One region of the Streptomyces sp. NPDC006476 genome, then DNA from elsewhere that is predicted to be linked to it. Evidence: riboswitches for the same ligand, from Rfam matches in the RefSeq annotation. Region 1 holds a riboswitch; the other holds the start of a gene.
What was found. A riboswitch is a leader RNA that binds a small molecule or an ion and turns the genes downstream of it on or off. The one in region 1 is predicted to bind glycine.
Positions count from the first base shown of each region.

Region 2: it holds a riboswitch for glycine, as region 1 does, so the genes downstream of both, gcvT (glycine cleavage system aminomethyltransferase GcvT) here and gcvP (aminomethyl-transferring glycine dehydrogenase) in region 1, are expected to answer to the same signal.

Region 1 covers NZ_JBEXPK010000020.1:166,435-170,843, forward strand. The annotation lists gene gcvP (aminomethyl-transferring glycine dehydrogenase) at 1-1,590, opposite strand, end outside; glycine riboswitch at 1,767-1,862, opposite strand; gene ABZZ74_RS23980 (PRC-barrel domain-containing protein) at 1,974-2,351, shown strand; gene ABZZ74_RS23985 (DNA polymerase IV) at 2,404-3,774, opposite strand; gene ABZZ74_RS23990 (MerR family transcriptional regulator) at 3,842-4,409, opposite strand, start outside.
Region 2 covers NZ_JBEXPK010000027.1:38,007-42,415, forward strand. The annotation lists gene glyA (serine hydroxymethyltransferase) at 1-904, opposite strand, end outside; gene gcvH (glycine cleavage system protein GcvH) at 919-1,296, opposite strand; gene gcvT (glycine cleavage system aminomethyltransferase GcvT) at 1,407-2,525, opposite strand; glycine riboswitch at 2,678-2,787, opposite strand; gene ABZZ74_RS28370 (AAA family ATPase) at 2,965-3,633, shown strand; gene ABZZ74_RS28375 (enhanced serine sensitivity protein SseB) at 3,766-4,409, shown strand, end outside.

The DNA.
Region 1 (4,409 bases):
CTCGGGCCAGGTGACCGGCTCCATCTCGGTGGTCGCGTTGAGCTTCATGGTGCAGGAGCCCAGCGGGATCATGCCCCGGTCCAGCGCGTAGTCCCGGTCGGCCAGCCTGCGCAGGTAGCGGAGCATGGCGGTCTCGGAGCGGTGCTGGTGGAAGACGGGGTGGGTGAGGAAGTCGTCCCGGCGCAGCCGGTCCCCGGGCAGGGCCGCCCCGGCGACCGCGTCGAGCGCCTCGACGTCGCCGTCGATCCCGAAGGCCGCCCACACGGCCGCCAGCTGGGCCCGCCCGGTCGTCTCGTCGCAGGCGATCGACACCTGGTCGGCGTCGACGAGGCGCAGGTTGACGCCGTTGTCCCGGGCGGCCGCGACGACCTCGCCGGCCCGTCCGGGGACCCGCACGGTGAGCGTGTCGAAGTACGCCCCGTGCACCACCTCGACGCCCCCGGCCTTCAGACCCTCGGCGAGGATCGTGGCGTAGCGGTGCGTGCGCCAGGCGATGCTCCGCAGCCCCTCGGGACCGTGGTACACGGCGTACATCCCGGCCATGACCGCGAGCAGCACCTGCGCGGTGCAGATGTTGCTGGTGGCCTTCTCCCGCCGGATGTGCTGCTCACGGGTCTGCAGGGCCAGCCGGTACGCCTTGTGCCCGTCCGCGTCCACGGACACGCCCACGAGCCGCCCGGGCAGGCTGCGCGCGAACTTCTCGTGCACGGCCATGTAGCCCGCGTGCGGCCCGCCGAAGCCCATCGGCACACCGAACCGCTGGGTCGTCCCCACCGCGATGTCGGCCCCGAGCTCGCCGGGCGACTTCAGCAGGGTGAGGGCGAGGAGATCGGCGGCGACGGTGACCAGGGCACCCAGCTCGTGCGCCTGGTCGATCACCGCCTTGATGTCGCGTACGGCACCGGAGGCGCCGGGGTACTGGACCAGCACGCCGTTGATCTCGCGCCCGGCGACCTCGGCCGGGATGCCGTCGCTCAGGTCGGCGACCACGACCTCCACGCCCGTCGGCTCGGCGCGGGTCTCGATCACGGCGATGGTCTGCGGCAGCACGTCCGCGTCGACCAGGAAGAGGCCCTTCTTGTTCTTCCCCATACGGCGGGACAGGGACATGGCCTCGGCCGCCGCCGTCCCCTCGTCGAGCAGCGAGGCACCGGAGGTGGGCAGTCCGGTGAGGTCGGCGACCATGGTCTGGAAGTTGAGCAGGGCCTCGAGCCGCCCCTGGGAGATCTCGGGCTGGTACGGGGTGTAGGCCGTGTACCAGGCGGGGTTCTCCATCACGTTCCGCAGGATCACGGGCGGTGTGAAGGTGCCGTAGTACCCGAGCCCGATCATGGAGCCGAGCACCTGGTTGCGGTCGGCCAGCGAACGCAGCTCGGCCAGCACCTCGGCCTCGGTCCGCGCTCCCGGCAGCTCCAGGGCATCGGCGTTCCTGATGACGTCCGGCACCGCGGCGGTGGTCAGCTCGTCCAGCGAGCCGTACCCGACGTGGGCGAGCATCTTCGCCCGGGCTTCCTGGTCGGGCCCGATGTGGCGCTGCTCGAAGGGGATCCCCTTCTCGAGCTCGGAGAGCGGAATGCGATGGGCGGTCATTTGCGGAGGCCTCCTGGTCTGACACGACCTTCGAGGGGCACCACGGCACGGGTACCCGAACGGCCTCCCCCTCTGTCATCTCGACCTGAGAGCTTCACCGGGTCGCCCGAAAGCTCCCGGTTTTCACCGTCGGTGAGAGCGGAAGCCGTGACACCCGCCCTGCTTTCCAGAGTGACCTCGTCCGTGCGGTACGTGTGCCTGAGAGATTCCGGGGAGGATTTGCTCCTTCGGCGCCTCCGGTGTCACCCGGAGGACTCTCCCGCACGGGGTCATCAGCCGTTGACAGAGTACCAGTGCGCTCTACAGAGCGGCTCGAGTGGCCGCGTCGCCCGATGTGCACTTTCGTAGTGCTTACGGATGAGTTGCGACCATGTGGAGGGCCCGTGCAGACCGACATCGATCCGCGCAACCTGATCGGCCGCAAGGCGTTCGACCGCAACGGCACGAAGATAGGCACCATCGACGAGGTCTATCTCGACGACGCCACCGGCGTGCCCGAGTGGGCGGCCATACGCACGGGTCTCTTCTCCCGCGACGCCTTCGTCCCCCTGGAGCCCAGTGAGCTGGTCGAGGGCACCCTCCACGTCCCCTTCGACCGGGCGCTGATCAAGGACGCCCCCGATTTCGGCGTGGGCCGCCACCTCTCCCCCGAGCAGGAACTCCAGCTCTACCACCACTACGGCCTCCACCTGGCCTCACCCCCCTCGCTCCCGGACCGCGACTTCGGCAGACTCGCGGGCCAGGAGGACGCGGACGCCTAGCACCCGCTCCGCCGACACCCAACAGCCGGCCCATCTCACACGCCACCCCAGCTCACACGCCGCCCCCGTCCACCGAGACCCCGGGTCTCTCCGCGACCAACGGCAACGGTTCGGCCGCCTCCAGCTCAGGGTCGTCGACCCGGAACGTCCGCACCCTCCCCGGCTCGGACCACGGCGTCTCGAACCGCACGGTCACTCGCCCCAGCCCGCTCCCCTGCACCCATCCGTGCCCGAACTCGGCATGCCGGACGTCATGCCCCGCGGGCCACCGTCGCTCGACCATGGTCACCTGCTCCTCGACGGGCTCCTCCACCCCCTCGTCCCCGGCATGCTCCATCCCCGTCGTCTCCCCGGCAGCCTGCGCGAACAGGTCCTCCTGGGTGTAGTCGGCCAGCCCGCTCACCCCCACCCCCAGCAGCCGCACACCTCCCGTCGTGTCCACGGCGTCCAGGAGCCGGGCGGCGGCCTCCCGCACCACCGCGGGATCGTCCGTGGGCCCCCGCAAGGTCTCGGACCGGGTCAGCGTGGAGAAGTCGTACCGCCGCACCTTCAGCACGATCGTCCGCCCCGACAGCCCCGCGGCCCGCAGTCTTCGCACGCACCGGTCCGCCAGCCTCTGCACCTCCAGCCCCACCCGGATCCGGTCGTGGATGTCCACGTCGTAGGTGTCCTCGACCGACACCGACTTCGCCTCCCGCTCGGCGACCACGGGCCGGTCGTCGTGCGCCAGCGCCATGGCGTACAGCGCGTGCCCGTGCGCCTTGCCGAGCAGCCGTACCAGCTCGTCCTCCCCGGCCTCCGCGATGTCGTCGACCGTGGTGATCCCGGCCCGCCGCAGATGATCGCCCGTCGCCGGCCCCACACCGGGCAGCGTCCGCACGGACATCGGCCCGAGCAGCGCCCGCTCGGTCCCCGGCTCTATCAGCACCAGTCCGTCGGGCTTGGCCTCCTCGGAGGCGATCTTGGCGAGCATCTTGGACGCGGCGAGCCCGACGGACCCGGTGAGCCCCGTGCCGGTCCGTATGTCGGCACGCAGCTTCTCCCCCACCAGCCTGGCCGACGCCTCGTCCCAGGCCGCCTCACCGGCCTCCAGGTCCACGAACGCCTCGTCCAGGCTCAACGGCTCCACCAGCGGCGACAACTCGTGCAGCAGCCCCATGACCTGCTCGCTGATCGCCCGGTAGAACCCGAACCGCGGCACCAGATACGCGGCGTTCGGCGCCAGCCGCCGCGCCTGGGCCATCGGCATCGCGGACCGCACCCCGAAGACCCGCGCCTCGTACGAGGCCGTGGCCACCACCCCACGCGGCCCCAGCCCGCCCACGACCACGGCCTTCCCGCGCAGACTCGGCTTGGACGCCTGCTCCGCCGAGGCGTAGAAGGCATCCATGTCGAGATGCAGGATCGTGGGCGCGTTTCTCACATCTCCGATGCTGCCCTACGCCACTGACAATGCCCCCGTACGACGTCGGGCGGCCCGCGCCCGCGCCTCAGACTGCCCGGTTGCGCCGCCGCGCCAGCTCGTCCGCCGGGTTCTGTCCGACGAGGGTCTCGCCGGTGTCGATCCGCTCGCCGTGCAGCTGGGACAGCGCGCTCTCGACGTCCCGCCAGACCACCCCGACGGCGATCCCGAAGATCCCCTGGCCGCCCTGGAGCAGAGCGTGGACCTCGTCCGGCGAGGTGCACTCGTAGACCGTGGCGCCGTCGCTCATCAGCGTCATGCGCTCCAGGTCCCGGAAGCCGCGCTCCCGCAGGTGCTGCACGGCCGTGCGGATGTTCTGCAGCGACACGCCGGTGTCCAGGAACCGCTTGACGATCTTCAGGACGACCACGTCCCGGAAGCTGTACAACCGCTGCGTCCCCGACCCGTACGCGGGCCGCACGCTCGGCTCCACGAGCCCGGTGCGCGCCCAGTAGTCGAGTTGCCGGTAGGTGATACCGGCGGCCGCGCAGGCCGTGGGACCGCGGTAGCCGATCTGCTCGGACGTCATGGACGTCGCCCCTCCGCTGCTGGGCACGGCCGTCGGTCGCTGGGGAGCGTGATCGGCCGCGCTGCTG
Region 2 (4,409 bases), on a different contig from region 1:
TCAGCCGCTCGGCGAGGATGCGCGCACCGTCCACCGTACGCCGCTGGCGCTCCTTGAACTCCTCGCTCGCCGCGACCTTGAAGGACACCGCCTTCGCCGCGATCACGTGCTCCAGCGGACCGCCCTGGAAGCCCGGGAAGACGGAGGAGTTCAGCTTTTTCGCGAAGTCCTTGCCGCGGGCGAGGATGATGCCGCCGCGCGGACCGCCGAGCGTCTTGTGCGTGGTGGAGGTGACGACGTCGGCGTACGGCACCGGGTTCGGGTGCAGCCCGGCCGCCACCAGGCCCGCGAAGTGCGCCATGTCGACCCACAGGTACGCCTCGACCTCGTCCGCGATCCGGCGGAACTCGGCGAAGTCCAGCTGCCGCGGGTACGCCGACCAGCCGGCGATGATCACCTTCGGCCGGTGCTCCTTGGCCAGCTTCTCCAGCTCGGCCATGTCGACGAGTCCGGTCGCCGGGTCCACGTGGTAGGCGACCACGTCGAACTGCTTGCCGGAGAAGTTCAGCCGCATCCCGTGGGTGAGGTGGCCGCCGTGGGCGAGGTCGAGCCCGAGGATGGTGTCGCCGGGCTGGGCCAGCGCGAACAGGGCGGCCTGGTTGGCGGAGGCGCCGGAGTGGGGCTGGACGTTGGCGTACTCGGCGCCGAACAGCTCCTTGAGACGGTCGATGGCGATCTGCTCGGCGACGTCGACGTGCTCGCAGCCGCCGTAGTAGCGGCGGCCCGGGTAGCCCTCCGCGTACTTGTTGGTGAGGACCGAGCCCTGCGCCTCCATGACCGCGAGCGGAGCGAAGTTCTCCGAGGCGATCATCTCGAGGGTGGACTGCTGGCGCACGAGCTCGGCGTCGACCGCGGCGGCGATCTCCGGGTCGAGCTCGTGCAGGGACGTGTTCAGGACGGTCATGCGGCCTCGACTCCTCAGCCGGCGTTCTGGGCGGTGTACTCGTCGGCGGAGAGCAGGTCGGCGGGCTCCTCGGCGACGCGCACCTTGAAGAGCCAGCCGCCCTCGAAGGGGGCCGAGTTGACCAGGGACGGGTCGTTCACCACGTCCTCGTTGATCTCGGTGACCTCACCGGTGACGGGGGAGTACAGGTCGCTGACCGACTTGGTCGACTCCAGCTCGCCGCAGGTCTCGCCCGCGGTCACGGCGGAGCCCACCTCGGGAAGCTGGGCGTAGACGACGTCGCCGAGCGCGTTGGCCGCGAACTCGGTGATGCCGACCGTCGAGACGCCGTCCTCGGCGGCCGACAGCCACTCGTGCTCCTTGCTGTAGCGCAGCTGCTGGGGGTTGCTCATGGCCTGAATTCTCCTGTACGCGGGGTGATGAGGAATGCCGGGGGGACTGCTGGGGACGTGGATGGGCGGCGGGCGGCGGGACCCCGAAGCGGTGCCGCTCCGCACAGTCTCTACTTCTGCCGCTTGTAGAAGGGCAGTGCCACGACCTCGTACGGCTCGTGGCTGCCTCGGATGTCCACACCGACCCCGGGCGTGCCGGGCGCCGAGTGCGCCGCGTCGACGTACGCCATCGCGATCGGCCTGCCCAGCGTGGGGGAGGGGGCGCCGGAGGTGACCTCGCCGATCACCTCGCCGCCGGCCACGACCGGGTACCCGGCGCGCGGGACGCGGCGGCCCTCGGCGATCAGGCCGACCAGGACGCGCGGCGGGTTCTCCTGGGCGCGGGCGGCCGCCTCGGCGAGCGCCTCGCGGCCCACGAAGTCGCCCTCCTTCTCGAACTTCACCACCCGGCCGAGCCCGGCGTCGAAGGGCGTCAGCTCGGTGCTCAGCTCGTGCCCGTACAGCGGCATGCCCGCCTCCAGGCGCAGGGTGTCCCGGCAGGACAGCCCGCAGGGGACCAGGCCGGCGGCCTCGCCCGCCTTGCTCAGCGCCTGCCACAGCTCGACGGCGTGCTCGGGCTTCACGAACAGCTCGAAGCCGTCCTCGCCGGTGTAGCCGGTGCGGGCGATCAGCGCGGGGACGCCGGCGACCGTACCGGGCAGGCCCGCGTAGTACTTGAGGCCGTCGAGGTCGGCGTCGGTGAGGGACTTCAGGATCCCGGGCGACTCGGGGCCCTGGACGGCGATGAGGGCGTAGGCGTCCCGGTCGTCGCGCACCTCGGCGTCGAAGCCGGCCGCGCGCTCGGTCAGCGCGTCCAGCACGACCTGGGCGTTGGAGGCGTTGGCGACGACCAGGTACTCGGTCTCGGCGAGCCGGTAGACGATCAGGTCGTCCAGGATCCCGCCGTCGGCCCGGCAGATCATGGTGTAGCGGGCGCGGCCCACGGCGACGGACGCGATGTTCCCGACCAGGGCGTGGTTCAGCAGGGCGGCGGCCTGCGGGCCGGTGACGGTGATCTCGCCCATGTGGGAGAGGTCGAAGAGGCCGGCCCGGGTGCGCACGGCCAGGTGCTCGTCGCGCTCGGAGCCGTAGCGCAACGGCATGTCCCAGCCGGCGAAGTCGGTCATCGTCGCACCCAGCGAACGATGCAGGGCATCGAGCGCGGTACGGCGGAGTTCGGTGCTGCTCATCGGACGGTCGTCTCCCAGGGCATGACGGGACAGGGCGAGGTCATTCCTCCCCATCTGTCATCGGTACCTGAGAGGTTCGCCCTGATCACGCGAATGACCGGGCTTGCACCGTGGGTGGGGCCACCGCACGGCGGCCCGCTTTTCAGATGTGCCTCGCCCGCGCGGTAACGGGGCCTGAGAGATTCAAGGGAGGGACTTGCTCCTTCGGCGCCCCAGCGACGTAGACCTACTCGCGTACTGGGGACTCTCCCGCGCGGATTCAAACGGCCGGTATGCAGTTGGCGCGCACATCATTGCACGCCTCGTCCGCTCGCGTCAGACCGCTCTTTGTGACGGGCCTGTGGCCGGAACCGAACGGAACCGCGAGACGCCGTGCATTACCTTCTCTTTACATTCAGTGGGGAGAAGCTTTCCTGACCCCGCAGGGAGGACGATCACGGTGAACAGGCCCACGGCGTACGCCACGACCTCGGCTCTCACGCTGCCTCGGCAGCCCTCGGCCCCGGCCCGCGAGCGGTGCGACGAGCTCCCGGCCCCCGTCGTTCGCGATCTGCGCGACCGCTCGGGCCGCAGCCCGCACGCCCTGCTCTTCGGACCCCGTGACCTCGTCGTCGTCACCGGCCTGCCCGGCAGCGGCAAGTCCACGCTGATGGCCCGCGCGGTCAGGGGCGCCCGCGTCGACTCGCAGGACGCCCGCGACCGCTGGGAGCGCCGGCTGCCGGCCCCGCTGCCGTACGCGCTCTACCGCCCTCTGGTCCGCCTCGCCCACTACGCCGGTCTGCGCCGGGCCGTGCGCGGCGGCGAGGGGGTCGTCGTGCACGACTGCGGTACGCAGTCCTGGGTCCGCGGCTGGCTGGCCCGCGAGGCCCGCCGCCGCGGCGGCACGCTGCACCTGCTGCTCCTGGACGTCACGCCGGACGCGGCGCTGGCGGGCCAGCGCGAGCGCGGCCGGGGCGTCTCCCGCTACGCCTTCCTGCGCCACCGCACGGCGGCCGCCCGGCTGATCCGCTCCGTGGAGCGGGGCGAGCTGCCCGAGGGCGTCGGCTCGGCGGTCCTGCTCGACCGGGACGCGGCGGACGCCGTCGCCAGGATCGGCTTCACCGGCTGACCCCGCGTCGGTCCCACCCACGCGTCCTCAACAGGATCGGCTTCACGGGCTGACCCCTTGTCGGTCCCACCCGCTAGCCTTTCCGGTCACAGCAGTGGTTCCCAGCAGTTCCCAGCAGACGGTCGGACACAGATGGACTTCCCAGCGGATCTCCCCGCGGACTTTCCCGCCCAGGCACACCCCCATCCGCACGGCGGCTGGCCGGGCAACGAACTGGAGGAGGTGCTCTCGGCCTCCCTCGGCATCCCCTCCGCGGGCGGCCGGATCATCGAGGTGCTCGGCCGCAGCTTCCTGTGGATCCCGCTGCCCAACGGCGGCGGTCCGCTCAGCGGTCCCCTCGACGTGCCCACGCTGGAGATCGAGGGCCAGGCCTACGTCCCGGTCTTCAGCTCCGAGGAACAGTTCCGCCAGGTGGTCGGCGGCCATCTGTCGTACACCGTCGCCCCGGCCGTCGAGTTCGCCCGCGGTCTGCCCCCGCAGGTGGGCCTCGCGGTCAACCCCGACGGCGTGGTCGGCATCCCCCTTCCGCCGGCCGCGGTCGCCGAGCTGTGCCGCGTCGGCCGCACCGCCCTGGACGGCCCCGCCTCGGGCGGCCGCGTCAAGCTCTACGAACCGGACTGGCAGGACGACCCGATCGACTTCCTGGCCGCGGCCTCCGAGGAGTTCGCCGCCGTCGGCGTGGTGGCCACGGCCCGCCGCTGCCTCGCCGCGATCGAGACGGCGGACCCGGTGATGTTCGTGGGCGTCGAACTCTCCCAGCGCGAGGGCGACCTGAG